One region of the Neobacillus sp. DZ-9 genome, then DNA from elsewhere that is predicted to be linked to it. Evidence: riboswitches for the same ligand, from Rfam matches in the RefSeq annotation. Region 1 holds a riboswitch; the other holds the start of a gene.
The links. Region 1 has a riboswitch for cyclic di-GMP ahead of AC59HZ_RS23250 (anti-repressor SinI family protein). Riboswitches for the same ligand answer to the same signal wherever they lie in the genome.
Positions count from the first base shown of each region.

Region 2: it holds a riboswitch for cyclic di-GMP, as region 1 does, so the genes downstream of both, AC59HZ_RS05610 (ATPase, T2SS/T4P/T4SS family) here and AC59HZ_RS23250 (anti-repressor SinI family protein) in region 1, are expected to answer to the same signal.

Region 1 is NZ_JCAIOL010000009.1:168,549-174,608, forward strand. Features, by position in the region: gene AC59HZ_RS23230 (DNA topoisomerase III) at 1-882, shown strand, start outside; gene hutH (histidine ammonia-lyase) at 1,213-2,730, shown strand; gene AC59HZ_RS23240 (hypothetical protein) at 2,761-2,961, opposite strand; gene AC59HZ_RS23245 (DnaJ family domain-containing protein) at 3,104-3,478, shown strand; cyclic di-GMP riboswitch class I at 4,060-4,150, shown strand; gene AC59HZ_RS23250 (anti-repressor SinI family protein) at 4,178-4,330, shown strand; gene AC59HZ_RS23255 (helix-turn-helix domain-containing protein) at 4,411-4,740, opposite strand; gene map (type I methionyl aminopeptidase) at 5,026-5,778, shown strand; gene AC59HZ_RS23265 (DUF1128 domain-containing protein) at 5,807-6,031, opposite strand.
Region 2 is NZ_JCAIOL010000002.1:227,834-233,893, forward strand. Features, by position in the region: gene addA (helicase-exonuclease AddAB subunit AddA) at 1-1,607, shown strand, start outside; gene AC59HZ_RS05580 (spore germination protein) at 1,653-1,871, opposite strand; gene AC59HZ_RS05585 (spore germination protein GerPE) at 1,919-2,305, opposite strand; gene AC59HZ_RS05590 (spore germination protein GerPD) at 2,286-2,492, opposite strand; gene gerPC (spore germination protein GerPC) at 2,489-3,103, opposite strand; gene AC59HZ_RS05600 (spore germination protein GerPB) at 3,126-3,383, opposite strand; gene AC59HZ_RS05605 (spore germination protein) at 3,401-3,622, opposite strand; cyclic di-GMP riboswitch class I at 4,007-4,093, shown strand; gene AC59HZ_RS05610 (ATPase, T2SS/T4P/T4SS family) at 4,110-4,547, shown strand; gene AC59HZ_RS05615 (YisL family protein) at 4,664-5,032, shown strand; gene AC59HZ_RS05620 (DUF2777 domain-containing protein) at 5,212-5,775, opposite strand; gene asnB (asparagine synthase (glutamine-hydrolyzing)) at 5,997-6,060, shown strand, end outside.

The DNA of each region.
Region 1 (6,060 bases):
AATCGCTTTGAAGATGATGAAGCAGCAGATGACCTAAAGGAACAGATTTTACCTCGTATCGAAAAAGGCGACACATTAAACGTGAAGCTAATTGCTCAAACATCTGGCCAAACCAATCCACCTGCACGATTTAATGAGGCAACCTTACTTTCGGCAATGGAAAACCCTACGAAGTATATGGAAACAAAAAATAAACAACTGGCAGAAACGTTAAAATCAACTGGTGGATTAGGTACTGTTGCAACACGTGCTGATATAATTGACAAGCTATTCAATTCATTCTTAATCGAAAAGCGCGGAAAAGACATTCACATTACGTCTAAAGGACGTCAATTGTTAGATTTAGTGCCTGAAGAGCTAAAGTCACCTACTTTAACAGGTGAGTGGGAACAAAAGCTTGATCAGATTGCTCATGGAAAGTTGAAAAAAGAAGTCTTTATTAGTGAAATGAAAAACTACACAAGAGAAATCGTTGCTGAAATTAAAGCAAGTAATAAAAAATACAAGCATGACAATATTTCTACTAAGAATTGTCCAGACTGTGGAAAACCAATGCTTGAAGTAAATGGAAAAAAAGGTAAAATGCTCGTGTGCCAAGATCGGGAATGTGGTCATCGTAAAAATGTATCTCGAGTCACAAATGCACGATGCCCACAATGCCATAAAAAACTGGAACTTCGCGGCGAAGGCGAGGGCCAAATCTTCGTATGTAAATGTGGACATCGTGAAAAACTATCTGCTTTCGAAGCACGCCGCAAAAAAGAATCTAGCGGCAAAGTGGATAAGCGCACTGTACAAAAGTATCTAAAAAATCAGCAGAAAGACGAAGAACCATTGAATAATGCGATGGCAGAGGCATTAAAAGGGTTAAAGTTTGATTAACCATCTATTAAAGGGGCCATTCACGAAGATAGAATATCTTTATGAATGGCCCCTTTATCAATCCCTATTACCTTTCATTTGTTATTGTGCTAAAGTATTATCGTGTTAAAATTCTGAAAATTTAATTGACAGTAAGGGTTTTCTTCGCATACAATAATTATCGATACGATAGTTTTATAATTTTTTTGAATGGGATGATAACAATGAGGCATCGCAATAAATTCATACAATATTCCGTTATGTTCATAAAAGAGGCTGGACTCAAAATCTAATCAGATACGAGTCCAGCCTCTTTCTTTATTATACTAAAGTATTAGAGGAGATGGAGAAATGATTACACTTACTGGGAATAGTTTAACGTTGGAGCAAATGAAGGATGTTTTATTTCGCAAGCAAAAGGTCCGTGCTTCTGAACAAAGCATGGAGGCTGCTGCAAAAAGCAGGGAAGCAGTGGAAAGAATCGTATCAGAATCTAAGGTTGTTTATGGAATTACTACCGGTTTTGGTAAATTTAGTGATGTTTTAATTGACAAGGATCATGTACAGGATCTTCAACTTAACTTAATTCGTTCACATGCCTGCGGTGTAGGCGAGCCTTTCCCTGAAGTTGTTGCAAAGGCAATGGTTCTTCTTCGTGCAAATGCACTTTTAAAGGGCTTCTCAGGAATCAGACCGCTTGTTATTGAAAAACTTATTGAATTAGTAAATAAGGATATTATCCCTGTCATTCCGCAACAAGGATCGCTTGGAGCAAGTGGTGATCTAGCTCCATTATCACATCTTGCCTTAGTACTAATCGGTGAAGGCGAAGTTTTTTATAAAGGAAATCGCATGGACTCCCTTTCAGCACTACAGCAGGAAGAAATCCTTCCTGTTACATTAGAAGCGAAAGAAGGCCTCGCTTTGATTAATGGTACTCAAGCAATGACCGCAATGGGGGTAGTAGGATATCTTGAGGCTGAGCAGCTTGCTCATGAGAGTGAGCTTATTGCTTCCATGACAATCGAAGGATTAAATGGAATAATTGATGCTTTTGCTGAAGAAGTTCATGTGGCAAGGGGCTATCAACAGCAGATTGATACAGCTGCGAGAATCCGCCAATATTTAAGTGACAGCTTATTAACGACCATGCAGGGAGAGCTTAGAGTTCAGGATGCTTATTCACTTCGTTGTATTCCACAAGTTCATGGTGCATCTTGGCAGGCTCTTGATTATGTAAAAGAAAAACTAGAAATTGAAATGAATGCGGCAACTGACAATCCGTTAATTTTCGATGATGGTGAAAAAGTAATCTCTGGCGGCAACTTCCATGGTCAGCCGATTGCATTTGCCATGGACTTTATGAAAATTGCTGTTGCCGAATTAGCTAACATTTCTGAAAGAAGGATTGAACGTTTAATCAATCCGCAATTAAATGATTTGCCGCCATTCTTAAGCCCTGAACCAGGCTTACAGTCAGGGGCAATGATTATGCAATATGTAGCCGCTTCACTTGTTTCAGAAAATAAAACTCTTGCCCATCCTGCCAGCGTGGATTCGATTCCTTCATCAGCAAATCAGGAGGATCATGTCAGCATGGGAACAATTGCATCCAGACATGCTTATCAAATCATTCAAAACACTAGAAAGGTCCTTGCAATTGAGTTGATTTGTGCCATGCAGGCTGTAGAATTCCGTGGAGTCGAAAAAATGGCAACACATACAAAGCTACTCTTTGAAAAAGGCCGGGAACAGGTTCCTGCCATTACTCATGACCGAGTATTTTCTAAAGATATCGAAAAGGCATCTGAGTGGCTTAAAAATATTGAATTTTCCCAGATGGTTAGAAGCTTAAAACAAACATTCTAAAGGAAAAAGGCGTGAGTTGCTCACGCCTTTTTATTCTGTCTGTTCCGGCAGCACACGGGCGGTATCACCGCGGCCGCCGTCTTCCTCGATTCTATTCTTAAATGCTTCCTGGGTTACAATCAATTCTTCGTCGCCAATGGCTTCCTTTACATGCTTTTCCACTAGGCTATTCTGAGGAAACTCACCTGGATGGTGTTTTCTTTTGTGGTTAAAATGTTCTCCACGAGCCAAACTCAACACTCCTTTCTTATACGCATGTAGCATGCCCTAACAGAATAGAAATAATTACTTGTCCTTAAAGATGTTAACTTTAAAGTTTATCTTAGAAATTGATATAATTAACTTACATATATGGTAAAAAGGAGGCTTTAACATGGACATGTTTCAAATTGTCTCGGAAGACCGTATTAAAAAAGCATATAAAGATGGAGAGTTCGAAAATCTTCCAGGATTGGGAAAACCAATGCAGCTAGAGGATTTGTCGGGAATTCCCGAGGAGCTGCGGATGGCTTATAAATTGCTGAAAAATGCAGGATATACCCAGGAGGAAAGTCATTTACGTCAAGAATTAATGACGATAGAGGATTTAATAAAAAAAACAGATGATAGTATTGAAAAAGAAAACCTACAAAGAAAGTTAAATGAAAAACTGATTCGTTTCAATCAGATAATGTCCAAAAAAGGTGTGAAAACGAATTCTTCCATTTTTAAGAACTACGAGTTAAAGGTACAAAATAAATTTAAATAAAAGGCCGGAAATCAACAGGCAAGTTTAAAATAGCAAAATAAAAAAAGCTGTGTCGTAGAGGAGCTGTTAACAGTTTACTCTTCGCCAGCTTTTTCTTCTGTTTTTGAGGGTTTACACATGCGGTCAAGAAAATATCCTGCAAATACCATAAATGCAATCGGAATCGAGAAGTTTAAGACATGAATAAAGGTCAAGGTACATCACCTCTAATTGTTATTATTGGAAAATTATTAATATTAAGTATATTTATATATTGGTTTCATTATATGCTCTTTGTCACATTTTAGACAAATATTAAAGCCAGATATAATAAGTAATTTTGGAAATTAAAAGGGGAATTCGACGGTATTTTCCTCCCTTTTCCAATTAAAACAACTAGAAATAAAACAAAAGAGGATATTTTGTAGGATTTTGGAATTATTTGTTCTAAAAAATTGTTAGAATTTTATAAAAAAATGACAAAATCTAACACCCTGTTATAAATGGACTATATATAATGAACATATCGAAAACGATTAAGTATATTGACCTAGAAATGTTAGTGATGATTGGTAAGTCGGTGATGAATTAGGTTCATTAAAGACAGAAAAGGGCAAACCTGTTGAAAAACAGGGACGCAAAGCCGAGGATCTAAGGTAGGTATTTACTTACTATGATGGCCGGGCTACCTGGAATACGAATGTATTTTAGGGGGGGAAAATGATGGTAATTACAGAAAGAAAAATGGATGTCATCGACGAGGAATGGATGGGGCTTATATTAGAGGCGAAAGAGCTCGGTTTATCATTAGATGAAGTACGGGAATTCCTCAATCAATATCAGGTAAAAAAGCTAATAACTAAAAACATCTGAGTACATATGGGAAAAGAAAAAGCATTCTACAAAAAATTTATGTTTTGTAGAATGCTTTTTCTTTTCATGGTAAAAAAATCCTATTGGTTATTGTTTTGGTTTGTCCGCCACTTATTAAATTCAAGAAACTCACGAAATTGATCTTTTGATACACCAGAATTCATGGCTTCTTTCACAATATTCATCCATTCACTATCTAACTCAGTTTTATCTATTTGTTCATGTATTAAATGCTCCACAGGAAGATTTAGTACAGCAGCAATCTTTTCAAGAAACTGAATTGAAGGATTCTTTTGCAGGTTTCTTTCAAGTGAACTTAAATAAGATTTTGCAACACCTGCCTGCTCAGCAAGTTCGGATAGTGACATTTTCTTCTCTAAGCGAAATTTTTTTACGCGGTCACCAATCATTGAGCCTCACACACCTATTTATTATTGTTTATATGTTAATTCTACCAAAAAGAATATGTAAGTACCATATTACGAACGGAGGATAATGACAAAATTATGAACTTTGCAAATTAATGTTTTAGTTTCCGAGGCCATAAGTAATTTTGAAAAAATAATCGGATAGAGTTAATATTAATAGTGTTGCCTATATAGTCTTAAAGTATAATTTTGACATAAGTATGTTTCTATTACGAACAATATTGCTTAACCTACATAAAATTAAACAAAAAGGAAGGGGCCCCTTACATGATTGTACTTAAGTCACAACGTGAAATTGAAGCGATGAAAAAGGCGGGAGAAATACTGGCTGCGTGTCATAGAGAAATAGCGAAGCGAATTAAACCGGGTATAACAACTTGGGAGATTGATCAGTTTGTCGATCAATTTTTAAGCGAAAATAATGCTACCCCTGAGCAAAAAGGCTATAAAGGGTACGAATATGCAACCTGTGCGAGTATAAATGACGAAATCTGCCATGGCTTTCCAAGAAAAGAGCCACTAAAAGAGGGAGACATTGTTACGATTGACATGGTTGTTAATTATAACGGTGCTTTGGCTGACTCTGCATGGTCTTATGCAGTTGGCAAAGTTTCACCGGAGACAGACCATTTATTAAACGTAACAAAAGAAGCACTGTACAAAGGGATTGAACAGTCCGTTCCTGGCAACCGAATTGGGGATATAGGACATGCCATTCAAAAATATGTTGAAAGTCAAGGATTCTCAGTCGTTCGGGATTTTATTGGACACGGAATTGGAACTGTCATCCACGAAAAACCGGATGTACCGCATTATGGGCTGCCAGGTAAAGGACCTCGAATTAAAGAAGGAATGGTGTTTACGATTGAACCAATGGTTAATGTTGGCAGGTACCAAACGAAGATGGATAACAATGGCTGGACCGCCCGCACAATTGACGGTAAAAACTCAGCTCAATACGAACACACAATTGCTATTACCAAAGACGGTCCGATTATTTTAACGGATCAGGGAAAATAAAAAAAACAGATCCTCGTGATCTGTTTTTTTACCTTTTTCGAAGATTTCCTAATTCTTCTACAAGAGCCTGCATTTCATTTGGACTAAAGGAATTCTTTCGTAGTACCATTTCATAGATCTCTTTTAATTCCTCGTACATTTCCTCATCGAAGTGAGAGGGTTTAATCGCACCAAGATTTAATACCTTCAGTTTCTCTTTTATCTGTTCGATCATAAATTCAACATTTTCTACCGACTTTTGGGATAGATTCACTCCGGTCACCCTTTCCGAAATATTAATCC
Region 2 (6,060 bases), on a different contig from region 1:
GGGAATTAGCACGTCAAGGCTCGCTTTCCGAATTAATCTGGCAGCTTTATCGGGACACACAGTTTTATGATTTTGTCGGGGGCCTCCCCGGCGGAAAACAAAGGCAGGCGAATTTGCGGGCCTTTTATGATAGGGCGCGAGGTTATGAACAAACCTCCTTTCGCGGATTGTTCCGCTTTTTACGATTCGTAGAACGAATGATGGAAAGAGGGGATGACCTCGGAGCAGCAAGAGCACTTGGGGAGCAGGAGGATGTTGTGAGGATCATGACGATTCACAGCAGTAAAGGATTGGAATTTCCGATTGTTTTTATGGCTGGTATGGCGAGAAACTTTAATATGATGGATATACGAAAACCATATATGCTAGATAAGGAATTCGGATTTGCCGCAAAGTATGTCAATGCTGAAAAAAGAATTTCCTATCCGTCCCTGCCGCAAATTGCCTTTAAGCGAAAAAAGAAAATGGAAATGCTTGCAGAAGAAATGCGGGTGTTATATGTGGCCATGACAAGGGCGAAGGAGAAGCTTTACATGACAGCCACATTAAAGGAAGCGATAAAAAAGATTGAGCAATGGATAGACATGTCCTCGAATCAAGAATGGCTGTTAAATGATTATGAGCGCGCAAGCAGCACGAGTTATATTGACTGGATAGGGCCGGCGCTTATCCGTCATCAGAACAGCAAGATGTTAAACCCTGCTGCTGAGGCAAATGGGTTTATACCGGAGGAAATTACACATCATCCCTCCTGTTGGAAAATTTCCATCATGTCTGCGGAAGATATAAGAAAACAGGAAGTAACTTTGGAAATGGAAGAGGACCATTACTTAGAATTGGTTCAAAACGGAAATGTCGTTCCGGTAACATCTGCTTATTCAGAAGAAATTAATTCAAGACTGTCGTGGGAATATTTATACCCAAATGCGTCATCTCATCGCTCTAAGCAAACCGTCTCTGAAATGAAACGCCAGCGGGAGATTGCTGACGAGCAAAGTGGTACAGACCTTGTTCGCCGGATTAAAAAGCCAATTTTAAAACGGCCTAAATTTATGCAGGAAAAGTCATTGAGTCCTGCTGAGCGCGGTACTGCCATGCACATGGTGATGCAGCACGTGGATTTGACAAAGCCTATAACGAATGAGTCCGTTCACAATCAACTAGTCTGGATGGTTCAAAATGAATTATTAACGGAGGAGCAAGCGGGAATTATCGACACCAATTTAATTTGTCAATTTTTTAAAACAGAGTTGGGACAAAAATATTTTTCTGCTAAGTCTATATATAGAGAAATTCCGTTTACACTTTCACTGCCAGCACATGAAGTTTATTCAGATTGGAAGGACGAGAATGAATCAGTGTTTGTCCAAGGGATTATTGACTGCATCCTTGAAGATGAGCATGGTCTAATCTTAATTGACTATAAATCCGATGGAATTATTGACAGATATAAAGGCGGGTTTGACCAGGCTAAACCAATTCTTGAAAAAAGATACAGACTGCAAATTGACATTTATTCAAAAGCTATTGAGCAAATTTGGCGAAGAAAGGTTTCGCAGAGGTATTTATTTTTCTTCGACGGGGCTCATATTTTAAGACTTGATTAAAATACAAAAAATGACATAGACCAATGTATTGGTTTATGTCATTTTTTAATTATTCCCCGCAATTGGCTGGTCAATTAAATTGGTATCAAGTACATTAGTACCACTAAGCCCGTTATTGGTTATAATGATTCCACCAGTATTAAATGCCCCTGAGCCGGCTGCGGTTTTGGAACCGGATTTAGGTGAAATGTAGACGGTGTCCCCGAATTGTACAATTCCGCCGGCGACATTCACAATTTGGACTGGGCCAATAATGGCTGGCATGATAAACATCCTTTTTTAATTAAGATATAAGATAACATATGCGTATTTCATATATCCTGTTCATGGCCAAACAGAAGTTCATGTCGTATGTGTTTAACCCTGGCCTCCAATGATACATTTTTAGTATTGCCAACATGTAAAATGGATGAACTAGAAAAACCGATTATATCCATGTTTTGAACTTTTATCAGAGGATTGGTATTATAGGCGGTAAAGTAAAGTGCTTCATTTATTGGCAGGAATGGAATAGGTTTGGTAGATACACTATAGGAAGACATATTGCCCTCATTTCCAAAAAATATTTCAGCTTCCCTTTGAACAGCAAGAGCGCGGGAAAATCCATTAATAATACAGGAATCGCCAAGCTGAAGAATTGAGGAGAAAGATGCAATCATTACTTTAAGGTGATCAACACTAGATAGTCGCTGTAGCATAGCCAGGTGTCACATCCGCCGCCAATGGAACAAAAGGTCCAATGATTAAGGATTCTGCCGGTGTGTCAAATGCAGATGCTAACTGGATGGTCTCGGTATCACCTACCATGACTAACGAGGAACTGGAGACGCCGGTAATTTTAATGTCTCCGACACAAAGATTCCGGTTATAGACTTCAAATATCATTCGTTTTTCATTCCTTTCACATTTTCTGGGATATTACTTAGAAAAATAAATACCCCGTTTTGGATCTCCTGCTTTAATAATTCAATGATTTGTTCGTCGTGTAACTGATTATTTTCAGAGTTCTCTTTCGACCTCATATTTTTTAAATGATAATCTATCCTGTTAGGAAGTTGTTTTAAAATATCTTCTTTGATAAAGGAAAAATAGGATTCATTTGGTGGGATGGCTAATTTATTTTGAGTATTTTCAATTATTTGTGGTAAATCCAACTCCAAATATTGATAAATAGCTTCCTCAATTTTAATGGACCTCTGCATTTTTGATTGTGGAGATAATGGAGTGTTTAAGGATTGATTTTGAACAGCAAAGTCCTCAATTCCCGCTAAATCATTAGGATTTAAGCCAATGTTTAATGTACCTTCGAGAGTTTCTACCTTTAATTGATCGAATTTATATTCAATTTTATCGACATGGATGGATTGTTTTTCATTTAATTTTTTTATTTCATCCCGCATCATTTGAATCGTTTGTTCTAATGCCGTGATTCGATTTTCTTGAGCCTGAATACATTTTTGCAACCATTGAAGATATTGGTAATAATCTTGATACATTAAATCACCTCGCTATAACTCCTTATTCAATACTTCCTAACCGTACTGGTGCTTGCAGCGGCACAGAGGGAGCCAGTAATAATTGTGAGGATGGTACCCCACTTGTAATTTCACCAGGTTTTATAGTGGGCGGTGCTGGTTTGGTGAATCCTCCTGTATTAGATAAATAAGCTGCTGATTTAATAATTCCGGCACTCCCTATTTGCAGAACGGAGGAATTGGTAATACCGCCAATTTTGATAAAATTAATCTGGATATTCTGCTGAATATAAAAATTCATCAATATCCCCCCAATTCTTACAGGTTAAAGGAAATTGGCTGGTCAATCGAATCTGGATCATAGGTATTTGTTGTACTTAATCGGTTATTTACATCTAATATTTCGCCTGTATTAAAAGAACCTGCACCAGAGAATGTTTTGGCTGCAGAAAATGGCATGATTTTATAGACATCTCCAATATGGAAAACAGAGCTGCTTCCAAGTGTTATGACCTGTGCAACTCCAACAATTGCTGGCATGTTCAACACCCTTTTTTTATTAATATCTTTACATTCTATGATTGGGCGGGTGTAATGTGATTCATTCGCCCAAATAAAGTTTTTTATCAAAGGCTCTTTTCGTAAACTATGTTGCTTTTGGGGCTTAATTTAGGGCTTTTACTAAGTTGGTAGGCAATTTTCCCAAATGTCCTTACGAAAAGATGCCATGAAGAATCTTGTTATACGGGTTGATGAACTTTTACGAAAAACAACCATCTTTGCGAAAATAGCCTTATCAAAAAATAATAAAATGAGTCAAATTGACTATTGTTTAAGGTTATAAATGATAGATTAGTATGATATTATAAGAGGTGAATTTCTACTATGATGATAATGAGAACAGTCGAAAATAAATTTACTGATTCTCGATAAAGGCAAAACTGATGAAAATCAGTGACGCAAAGCTAAAGGGGCTAAAGTGCATCAGCACTATGCCAGCCAGTTACCGAAGGAGGAGGTCGACTGAATGGGTCTATTACTACGCATTCAAGAACAAAGTAATCAAACCGATGGAGGATTGAAAAAAGAGATTTCTTCCTCTGGAAATCAATCATCTACTCCAAAGCTCAAGATGCTAACGCCTTTTCATGCATTTGGGCCAATTAAATCACTTTTATTGGATACGGATGTTACAGACGTTTTGGTGAATGGACCAAACGAAGTGTACTGTGAACGGAATGGTAAAATATTATTAACTCCTATTCAATTCCGTAATAACGATCATTTATTAAGCGTAATAAAAAAAATTGGCACCACTTTCGGAAGAAAAATCGACGAAAGTTCACCTGTTATTGATTTTATGCTGCCGAATGAGGGACATGTTATTGCTATGATTCCACCAATTGTTTCAAACGGGCCAATGATAACAATAAAAAAACTCAAAAAAATTTCTGACATGAGTTAGTAACAATTTCATATTAATTATCTTTATTTAGAACATACTTTTTTCGATTTTTGGAACTCTCTATGGTATGATAGTTTCGGAATAAATGAAATGAACATACATAAGGAGGCAATTCAATGATTCACGCTCATATTACTTCATGGGTTTTAGCTCTAATATTATTTTTCGTGGCTCTTTCCTTACTTAAAGGAGGAAAAGCAAAAGGTGCTAAAATCGTTCGAATGATTTTAAGGGTATTGTTCTTACTCATTATAGCAACAGGAATTGGGCTTCTAGCCAAATTAAATGGGGTTGGAAATATTACACCAATGTATTGGTTAAAAGCAGTCGCTGGTCTTTGGGTAATTGGTTTATTTGAAATGATTCTTGGCAGAGTTGCTAGCCAAAGGAGAGTTTCGGCATTTTGGATTCAGTTTGTAGTGGCATTTTTGCTAGTATTATATTTAGGCTTTGTTCAACTGCCAATGTCCTTTTTAAATCCATAATATTTGTGTAAGTAAAGGCTGTCTAAAAAGACAGCTTTTTATTTTATTCACTTTCTTTAATAGTTCACCGCATTAATTTATTATAATATTATTAACATATTACCCTTTCAAGAGGCCAGATAGCAGAGACAATCAATTTGGAAACTAAAAAAGGCTGGGACAATCCCTGCCTTTTTGTTTCATGAAATCATTTTTTCGATGATAAGTCTTTTTCCGGTATTTAAAGTGAATTCGAAGCGGTCGTTGACCTTTTCAAAGTAGAAAAAATGATGCTGAACATTGCAAATTTGCTCTTGATTATCAAAAACCATAAAATTTACGCCATCTTTACGGTGTTCATCCGATATAAATGAGAGATGATTGTAGCAATAAATACAATCGTAAATGGAAAAGTTTAACGAGTTTAGAGTGGTAACAAATTGGAAGAAGGCGTCATCATTAACCCCTTCTAAAAGCCTTTCAAGAGAGTAAACTAAATGCTTCCGGATTCTCACCAAGTCATGGTCCCGAAGCATGGTCGCTTCTTTCCCGATTCGAATTTTCCCCGATTCATACAAAATCCCTTTTTTCCATCGATTCATCCGGAAAACTTCAATTTCCTGCTGTAGATAATCCTCTAGCATAGCAGCTTCTTCCGTCTCCTCATCAAAAAATATCCACTGATCATTAATTTGTTCGACTGTTCCCTCGGTATAGGCTCTTTGTTGAAGATCATATAGATTCATTCGTTGTTGTCGATTCATTATTAACCTCCGTACCAGATGCTTTCATCTTCCTTTTTAGACATCTTCCTGAAATTTTATAACAAGGTAATTTTTTTAATTAAGTATTAATATTTAAACCCCTTTTGGTATACCAAATATGTGATTCTGATAATGGACAATTAACCAAAAATAATGGGCTGAATACAATAAACCATAAATTGGATGTACAGTAGTTTGATTGACAGAAAGGAGATACGTACATGTGTGGAATTACTGGATGGATTAATTATGGTATGGACGTAAGAAACCAAACAGATATAATTG